3 regions of the Erwinia tasmaniensis Et1/99 genome follow, and region 2 is predicted to be linked to each of the others. Evidence: predicted binding sites of a transcription regulator. Region 2 holds the regulator's gene; each other region holds the start of a gene.

Evidence for each region. Region 2 encodes CRP, which controls carbon source genes, mostly activating them, when cyclic AMP is high. Its sites were predicted from a motif close to ATGTGANNNNNNTCACAT; they were not measured.
Region 1: a site for CRP is predicted at 2,016-2,033, ahead of yrbN (protein YrbN). Genes of this name have one in related genera too.
Region 3: a site for CRP is predicted at 2,009-2,026, ahead of ETA_RS05155 (glycoside-pentoside-hexuronide (GPH):cation symporter). Genes of this name have one in related genera too.

The regions. Positions count from the first base shown of each region.
Region 1 is NC_010694.1:410,280-413,559, forward strand. Features, by position in the region: gene pnp (polyribonucleotide nucleotidyltransferase) at 1-923, shown strand, start outside; gene nlpI (lipoprotein NlpI) at 1,051-1,935, shown strand; gene yrbN (protein YrbN) at 2,040-2,096, shown strand; gene ETA_RS02895 (DEAD/DEAH family ATP-dependent RNA helicase) at 2,113-3,280, shown strand, end outside.
Region 2 is NC_010694.1:3,553,665-3,556,944, forward strand. Features, by position in the region: gene ETA_RS17145 (phosphoribulokinase) at 1-138, shown strand, start outside; gene ETA_RS17150 (OsmC family protein) at 173-580, opposite strand; gene crp (cAMP-activated global transcriptional regulator CRP) at 946-1,578, shown strand; gene ETA_RS17160 (YccS/YhfK family putative transporter) at 1,641-3,280, shown strand, end outside.
Region 3 is NC_010694.1:905,831-909,110, forward strand. Features, by position in the region: gene ETA_RS05150 (glycoside hydrolase family 43 protein) at 1-488, opposite strand, end outside; gene ETA_RS05155 (glycoside-pentoside-hexuronide (GPH):cation symporter) at 485-1,900, opposite strand; gene aroP (aromatic amino acid transporter AroP) at 2,069-3,280, opposite strand, start outside.

The DNA of each region.
Region 1 (3,280 bases), 740 kb from region 2:
GTCGCCTGGCGAAACGCGGCGTGCTGGCCGTGATGCCAAAGGGCGATGCTTTCCCGTACACCGTGCGCGTAGTGTCTGAAATCACTGAATCAAACGGCTCCTCTTCTATGGCGTCCGTCTGTGGTGCTTCTCTGGCGCTGATGGATGCAGGCGTGCCGATCAAAGCCGCTGTAGCCGGTATCGCTATGGGCCTGGTGAAGGACGAAAACAACTTCGTGGTGCTGTCTGACATTCTGGGTGATGAAGATCACCTGGGCGATATGGACTTCAAAGTAGCCGGTAGTCGTGAAGGGATCACCGCGCTGCAGATGGACATCAAAATTGAAGGTATCACCCGCGAAATCATGCAGGTGGCTCTGAACCAGGCTAAAGGTGCGCGCCTGCATATCCTGGGCGTGATGGAACAGGCTATCAGCGGACCGCGTGGCGATATCTCTCAGTTTGCTCCACGCATCCACACCATCAAAATCAGCGTTGATAAAATTAAAGACGTGATCGGTAAAGGTGGCTCAGTGATCCGTGCTCTGACGGAAGAAACCGGCACCACCATCGAAATCGAAGATGACGGCACGGTGAAAATCGCCGCTACCGACGGTGATAAAGCTAAGTTTGCTATTCGTCGTATCGAAGAGATCACCGCAGAAATCGAAGTGGGTCGCATCTACAACGGTAAGGTGACGCGCATCGTGGACTTCGGCGCCTTCGTCGCTATCGGCGGTGGTAAAGAGGGTCTGGTACACATTTCTCAAATCGCTGACAAGCGTGTAGAAAAAGTGACAGACTATCTGCAGATGGGTCAGGAAGTGCCGGTAAAAGTGCTGGAAGTTGACCGCCAGGGCCGAGTACGCCTGAGCATCAAAGAGGCAGGCGAACAGGCTCAGCCTGAAGCCGAAGCCGTTCCTGCTGCACCAGAAGCCGAATAAGCAACACTGATGAATTCTCCGCGCTCTTCGAGTGCGGAGAGTTTTTAAACGCGAGGGCGGGACGACCTCGTCGATGGCAAGCGGGTAACAGGATGTTCTTCCCAATGTTTGTTTTCGGGAGTGGTAAATGAAGCCATTTTTGCGCTGGTGTCTTGTTGCGACGGCTTTATCCTTAGCTGGATGCAGTAACACCGATTGGCGTAAGAACGAAGTTTTGGCAGTGCCTTTGCAGCCTACGCTGCAACAGGAAGTCATTCTCGCTCGCATGGAACAAATACTTGCCAGTCGGTCATTGACCGATGATGAACGCGCACAGCTGTTATATGAGCGCGGAGTGTTGTATGATAGTCTCGGTTTGAGAGCACTGGCGCGAAATGATTTTTCACAAGCGCTGTCTATCAGACCGGATATGCCTGAAGTATTCAATTACTTAGGCATATACTTAACGCAGGCAGGCAACTTTGATGCTGCCTATGAAGCGTTTGATTCTGTACTTGAGCTTGATCCAACTTACAATTATGCGCGTTTAAATCGCGGTATCGCCCTGTATTACGGCGGAAGATTTAAACTGGCGCAAGATGATCTGCTGGCGTTTTATCAAGACGATCCTAACGATCCCTTCCGCAGCCTGTGGTTATATCTCACCGAACGTGGGATAAATGCCGACCGGGCTAAAGTCGCGCTGAAGCAGCGTTACGATAAAGCGGTTAAGGAGCAATGGGGATGGAATATTGTCGAGTTCTACCTGGGCAACATCAGCGAAAAAACGCTGACAGAACGGCTCCAGGCGGACGCAACGGATAACACCTCGCTCGCTGAACATCTCAGTGAAACCAACTTCTATTTAGGTAAGTACTACCTAAGTCTGGGGGAGAAGGACAACGCAGAAGCGTTGTTCAAGCTGACGGTCGCCAACAACGTTCACAACTTTGTTGAGCATCGATATGCATTGTTGGAGCTGGCGCTACTCGGCCAGACACAAGACGATTTATCAGAATCTGACCAGCAATAGCTGACGAACTTTTATTGCCCGAATTTTCGAAAAGTCATCATCTTAGCGGATGAGGGCACTTTTGTTCGTCGAAACCACTAATTTGAGCCGGTTCACACTTTTTGATGAAAATGACTGAAAATTTTCACGACGAGTTATGTAGACTGGCCGCCGCAATCTAAGAGGCACGTGTACTACATGACTGATATCCAAACTACTTTCGCTGACCTTGGCCTGAACGCCGACCTCCTTGAATCACTGAACGGCATGGGCTACGTAAAGCCATCCCCAATCCAGGCTGAGTGTATTCCTCACCTGCTGGCAGGTCGTGACGTGTTAGGTATGGCGCAGACCGGGAGTGGCAAAACTGCAGCATTCTCGCTGCCACTGTTACATAACATCGATCCAACGGTTAAAGCACCACAGATCCTGGTGCTGGCACCTACCCGCGAACTGGCGGTACAGGTAGCTGAAGCCGTCACTGATTTCTCTAAACATATGCGCGGTCTGAACGTTGTTGCCCTTTACGGCGGCCAGCGTTACGACGTGCAGCTGCGCGCTCTGCGCCAGGGCCCACAGGTTGTTGTCGGCACGCCTGGCCGTCTGCTTGACCATCTGAAACGCGGCACGTTGGATCTGTCCAACCTGCGCGGTCTGGTGCTGGACGAAGCCGATGAAATGCTGCGTATGGGCTTTATCGAAGACGTTGAAACGATCATGGCGCAGATCCCAGACGGTCATCAGACCGCGCTGTTCTCTGCCACTATGCCAGAGGCGATTCGCCGTATTACCAAACGCTTTATGAAAGATCCGCAGGAAGTGCGCATCCAGTCAAGCCTGACTACACGTCCTGACATCAGCCAGAGCTACTGGACTGCCTACGGCCGTAAGACCGATGCACTGACCCGCTTCCTGGAAGCAGAAGACTTTGATGCAGCGATTATTTTCGTGCGTACCAAAAACGCGACGCTGGAAGTTGCCGAAGCGCTTGAGCGCAACGGTTATAACAGCGCCGCGCTGAATGGTGACATGAATCAGGCACTGCGTGAGCAGACGCTGGAGCGCCTTAAAGATGGCCGTCTGGATATCCTGATTGCCACCGACGTTGCTGCCCGTGGTCTGGACGTTGAGCGTATCAGCCTGGTCGTTAACTACGACATTCCAATGGACGCAGAATCTTACGTGCACCGCATCGGCCGTACCGGTCGTGCTGGTCGTGCCGGTCGTGCCCTACTGTTCGTTGAGAACCGTGAACGTCGCCTGCTGCGTAACATCGAACGCACCATGAAGCTGACCATTCCAGAAGTTGAACTGCCAAATGCAGAACTGCTGGGTGAGCGTCGTCTGGCTAAGTTCGCCGCTAAAG
Region 2 (3,280 bases):
TTACTGTCGATGTTGCAAGGTTCGTTTATCTCACATATCAAAACCCTGGTGGTGCCGGGCGGTAAAATGGGGCTGGCGATGGAGCTGATTATGGGGCCACTGGTAAAACGATTGATGGAAGGAAAGAGCATCGGCTGACGCTCTTTCCTTCACGGCTAAGCGGAGGTCTGCATCAGGCCAGTTCGATCACTTCGTAACTGTGGCCGATCTCCACTCCTTTGCCCAGCATGATCGCCACCGAGCAGTATTTTTCCGCAGAAAGATCGACCGCACGCGCTACCGCGTTATCCGCCAGCGCTTTTCCGCTGACAATGAAATGCAGATTGATATGGGTGAAAATACGCGGGGCCTCTTCGCGACGCTCTGAAGTCAGTTTCACCTCACAGTCGGCCACGTTATGGCGGCCCTTCTGCAGAATGGAAACGACATCAATGGCGCTACAGCCTCCGGCGGCCATCAGCACCATTTCCATCGGACTTGGCGCTTTATCACCCGAATTACCATCCATCAGCACCTGGTGACCGGATGAGGATTCTCCCAAAAACGTCATCCCTTCAACCCATTTGACTCGTGCCTGCATAACAAAATCCTCGAATTCATTCAGTTAGAGCAGGGTACGCCGCCGTCACTAAAACGGCAACGTTCTGTTTTTCTGACTATGCTGAAGCGAGACAACAGAAGACAGCCATCTCAAGCTGTGCTACAAACGGAGCTGTAAAATTTCACCTGCATTCAAGCGTCGGTGAAAGCAGAACAACGGCACGCGGCCAGCTCTGAAAAAGGCCCATGTTTCTTCCTACGGGAACGCTTGACTATTTCAACGCCTGGCAGGGATTCAGCTCCCGTATATTCCTATTATTACGTGCGACAGCAAGATAAGCATCACCCTTGCAGCGTGAAAAACAGGATGTATTCAGGCACGATAACAACAGAGGATAACAGCGAATGGTTCTCGGCAAACCGCAAACAGACCCAACTCTAGAATGGTTCCTGTCACATTGCCATATTCACAAATATCCGTCCAAAAGCACGCTGATACACCAGGGTGAGAAGGCCGAGACCCTTTACTACATCGTCAAGGGCTCTGTGGCAGTGCTGATCAAGGATGAAGAAGGCAAAGAGATGATCCTCTCCTATCTCAACCAGGGGGATTTTATCGGCGAGCTGGGCCTCTTTGAAGAGGGACAGGAGCGCAGCGCATGGGTACGTGCAAAGGCAGCCTGCGAAGTAGCTGAAATCTCTTACAAAAAATTCCGTCAGCTGATCCAGGTCAATCCTGACATCCTGATGCGCCTGTCTTCACAAATGGCGCGCCGCCTGCAGGTCACCTCGGAAAAAGTGGGGAATTTAGCTTTTCTTGATGTGACCGGACGCATCGCCCAGACGCTGCTGAACCTGGCGAAACAGCCTGACTCAATGACGCACCCCGACGGAATGCAGATCAAAATTACGCGTCAGGAGATCGGCCAGATCGTCGGCTGCTCGCGCGAAACGGTGGGTCGTATTCTGAAAATGCTGGAAGATCAAAATCTGATTTCTGCACACGGTAAAACTATCGTCGTTTACGGCACGCGTTAACCGCTTCTGAACCCACGGCGCGACAGCCCCCTGCCGCGCCTTTTTTTTATTTGGTGCGGCTGATGTGGCGGAGAATTATCTATCAACCTGAAGTGAACTATGCCCTGCGGCAAACGCTGGTGCTCTGTTTGCCGGTCGCGCTTGGCTGGTTGCTGGGTGATTTACAAAAAGGCCTGCTGTTTTCTCTGGTGCCCGCCTGCTGCAACAATGCCGGGCTGGATACGCCACACAGACGCTTCTTCAAACGCCTGGTGGTTGGCGGTAGCCTGTTCGCCGGCAGCAGTTTTGTTATCCAGTATGCCGCCGCCCAGGGCGCCCCCCTGCCGCTGATCCTGCTGGCGATGGCGCTGCTGTTAGGGGTGACTGGTGAGATAAGCCCGCTGCATGGCCGGCTCATGCCCGCTTCGCTGATCGCCGCCATTTTTACCCTTAGCCTCGCGGGCAGAGTGCCGATGTGGCAGCCTCCGCTGCTGTATATCCTTGGCACCATCTGGTACGGGGTATTTAACTGGTTCTGGTTCTGGCTGTGGAAAGAGCAGCCGATGCGCGAAACGCTCAGCCTGCTTTACCGCGAACTCGCGGACTACTGCGAGGCAAAATATCGTCATTTAAACCAGTTGAACGATCCCTCAACGGCAATGCCGCCGCTGTTCGCCCGACAACAGAAAGCCGTCGACCTCATTACCACCTGTTACCAACAGATCCATATGCTGGCAGCCAACCGCAACCAGCACTATCAGCCCCTGATGCGCGCATTCCAGGTGGCGCTGGATCTACAGGAACATATCGCCGTTAGCCTGCATCAGCCTGAAGACGTCAAAAAACTGGTACGCCAGAGTCACGCCGAGGCGGTGATCCGCTGGAACGCACAGCGCATCGCCGCGCGCCTGCGTGAACTGGCAGACGATATTCTTTATCACCGCTTTCCCAAACGCTTCACTCTGGAACAGCCGCTGGAAGCGCTGGAGAAGATTGTCCGCCAGCACCCTGATAACCCGGTCGGTAATTTTTGCTACTATCATTTCAGCCGTATTGGGCGCGTGCTGCGCGCCCAACGCCCGCTCTACCGCCGCGATCTGATGGCAGACCGCCAGCGCCGCCTGCCGCTGCTACCGGCGCTGAAAAGCTATCTGTCGCTAAAATCCATCGCTTTGCGAACCGCCGCCCGCTTCGGCGTCATGCTCACCTTTGCCAGTACGCTGGCGCTGTTTTTAAATATGCCGAAGCCGTATTGGATACTGATGACCGTAATGTTTGTCAGCCTGAACGGCTACAGCGCCACCCGCGTGCGTATTCAGCACCGAGCGCTCGGCACCCTTGCCGGGCTGGCGGTGGCCGCGCTGGCCCTGCGTCTGCATGCTCCAGAATCGATGACATTACTGGTAATGCTGGCCATTACTCTGGTCAGTTACCTGTTTTTACGCAAGTTCTATGGCTGGGCAACGGTAGGGTTTACGGTCACCGCCGTTTATTCCCTTCAGCTTTTGTCGCTGAACGGAGAGGGATTCTTATTACCGCGTCTGATTGATACCCTGATGGGCTGCCTGATCGCCTTCGGCGGCAATATCTGGCTGTGGCCACAGTGGCAGAGCGCGCTGCTGCGCCAGAACGCACATGACGCGCTGGAGGCTTATCAGGAAGCGTTGCGGATGCTATTGGGCAATGAGCAGAATGTTAGCAGGCTGGCAAACCAGCGTATCAA
Region 3 (3,280 bases), 1.2 Mb from region 2:
TGCGCCAGCCAGAGGTTGGAGTTACCGGGGATCGCCGGGTCTTTCTGCGCCCACAGATACCAGTTTTTACCCTGGTGCACGAAGTGGGTGGCATCCAGCGAAAAGCTGTCGATTGGCGTGCGGATCTGCCCGCGCTCTACCCATTCCCCCGTGAGCGGGTCATTAGCGTCGCAGGTCAGGGCAAACATGCGGTGCTGGAACAGACCCGCCTTAATCTCCGGTGACGGAGCGGCGGCAAAGTAGATCACCCACTGACCGTCAATATGATGCAACTCCGGCGCCCAAATCAGCGCACTCATTGGCCCGTGGGCGTGTTTCCTCCACACGGTGACGGCCGCTGCCTGTGCCAGCCCCGCGAGGGTTGCGGCCCTGCGTATTTCCAGCCGATCGTATTCCGGCACTGAGGCGATAAAGTAGTAGCTGCCCCGATGGCGCAGGATAAAAGGGTCCGCGCGCCGTTCGATCAGCGGATTTGGCCAGTGGCTCATCGCATCTCTCCTTGTGATGGTGTGTTCATCTCTTTGTCGTGTTGATACTCGTTCAGCTCCTGATAGCTGGCGCGGCGCAGTTGCAGGTCAACCTGGATCTGCTGCATCAGCCTGCGGTCCGTTTTTAACAGCCTGACCACGCCCGCGGTGATCAGGTAACCCAGCGCCGGAATGGCGGTAAACAGCAGCACAATGCCGTTCAGCGCGGCGGGGCTTTGCCGTTGCGCGGCGGCATCGTAGCCGTACCACGAGAGCAGGAATCCGACCATCGCTCCGGCTACCGCCAGGCCCACTTTAAGAAAGAACAGATTGCCGGAGAAGCTGATGCCGGTAATACGTTTACCGGTTTTCCATTCGCCGTAGTCATCGACGTCGGCCATCAGCGACCAGTGCAGCGGAGAAGGGATCTGATGCAGGATGTTGAGCAGGAAATACATCACCAGCACCAGGAGGGTGGCGTGCGGATCGAGGAAGTAAAAACCGCCGGAAAACGCGGCCAGCGCGATATTTGTCCAGAAGAAAACCTTTAGTTTGCACCAGCGGTCGGTCAGTACTTTTGCCAGCGTGCTGCCGATCATCATGCCGACAACGCCCAGACTGATAAACAGCGTGGCGAACTGGGTTGTCTGCTGCATGACCCAGGTAACGTAGTACATGGTGGCGGCCATGCGGATAAATCCGGGGCAGACGTTACACAGCGTCAGCAGCAGAATGCGCACCCACTGGTCGTTTTTCCACACGTCACGCAGGTCGGCCTTTAAATCATCATGACTGGGCACCGCGGGGCGGATGCGCTCGCGCACCGTGGCGAAGCAGAACAGAAACATCAACAGGCCGATCAGCGCCAGCACGCTCATCGCCATTTGATAACCGCGCGCTTTATCCACGCCGCCAAACCACTCGGCCATCGGCAGCAGGGAAAGGGAAAGGATCAGGGTGGCAATCCCGACCATCACGAAGCGGTAAGACTGGCAGGAGACCCGCTCGCCCGGATCGCTGGTGATCACGCCGCCCAGCGAGCAGTAGGGAATATTGATGGCAGTGTAGGTCAGCGACATCAGGAAATAGGTGACAAAGGCGTAGATCACCTTGTTGTCATCGCTCCAGTCGGGGGTGGTAAACATCATCACGCTGAACAGCACGTAGGGTAGGGAGATCCACAGCAGCCACGGACGAAAACGCCCCCAGCGGCTTCGGGTGCGGTCGGCAATTGCGCCCATTATCGGATCGGTTATCGCATCCAGTACCCTGACCGATAGCAGCAAAACGCCGACCAGCGCCGGGGCAAGGCCAAAGACATCGGTATAGAAGTAGTTGAGAAACAGCATGATGGCGCCGCCGATCATGTTGCACCCGGCATCGCCCATTCCGTAGCCAATTTTCTCACGGACAGAGAGTGCTGTGCCCTTCATGGATCGTTCTCCCACTGTGGTTGGTACAGCAGAGTATTGACTCTTAACGGAGGGGATGTGCAGGTGAAAAACGCCGCAAAGATGGATTAAACGCGTGGAGAGTATTAAATGTGAGGCAGATAACAATTCGGCCAGCACGGCTGGCCGAATCAGAAGCGCGTGTAATGATTACGCGCGCTGGCTGCGGGTTTTAATCCAGTAGCCCACGGCAAGGATCAGCACCCATACCGGGATCAGCCAGACGGAAATCGCCATACCCGGCGTGATGGCCATCAGCACCAGGATTGCGACCATAAACAGCAGGCAGAGCCAGTTTCCCAGCGGATAGAACAACGCCGGGAAGCGGGTTTTTATCCCTTGCCGATCTTTCTTACGGCGAAACTTCATATGCGCCAGGCTGATCATCGCCCAGTTGATCACCAGAGCCGATACCACCAGCGCCATCAGCAGGCCAAAGGCTTCGCCCGGCATCAGGTAGTTGAGCAGCACGCAGAAAGCCGTAGCCACGGCAGAGAACAGAATAGACGCCACCGGCACGCCGCGACGGTCCACTTTCAGCAGCGCTTTAGGGGCGTTGCCCTGCTGCGCCAGGCCAAACAGCATGCGGCTGTTGCAATAAACGCAGCTGTTATACACCGACAGCGCGGCGGTCAGGATCACCACGTTCAGGGCGTTTGCCACCAGCGCATCCCCTAGCTCGTGGAAGATCAGCACGAAGGGGCTGGTATCGGCGGTGACCCGCGTCCACGGCATCAGGGACAGCAGCACGGCCAGCGACCCGACATAGAAAATCAGGATGCGGTAAATCACCTGGTTAGTGGCTTTAGGAATGCTGGTTTCCGGGTTGTCCGCTTCGGCTGCGGTGATCCCGACCAGCTCCAGGCCGCCGAATGAGAACATGATGATCGCCATCATCATCACCAGCCCGGTAAATCCATGAGGCAGGAAGCCGCCCTGCTGCCACAGGTTGCGCACGGTAGCCTGTGGTCCACCGTTGCCGCTGAACAGCAGCCAGCAGCCGAACAGGATCATGGCAACTACGGCCACCACTTTAATGATGGCGAACCAGAACTCCATCTCACCAAACACTTTCACATTCGTCAGGTTGATGGCGTTAATCAGCACGAAGAAGACGGCGGCAGACATCCAGGTGGGGATTTCCGGGTACCAGAACTGAATATACTTCCCTACCGCGGTCAGTTCGGCCATGGCGACCAGCACGTACAGTACCCAGTAGTTCCAGCCAGAGGCGAAACCGGCAAAGTTACCCCAGTATTTATAGGCAAAGTGGCTGAAGCTGCCGGCTACCGGCTCTTCCACCACCATTTCACCCAGCTGGCGCATAATCAGGAAAGCGATAAATCCGGCAATGGCATAGCC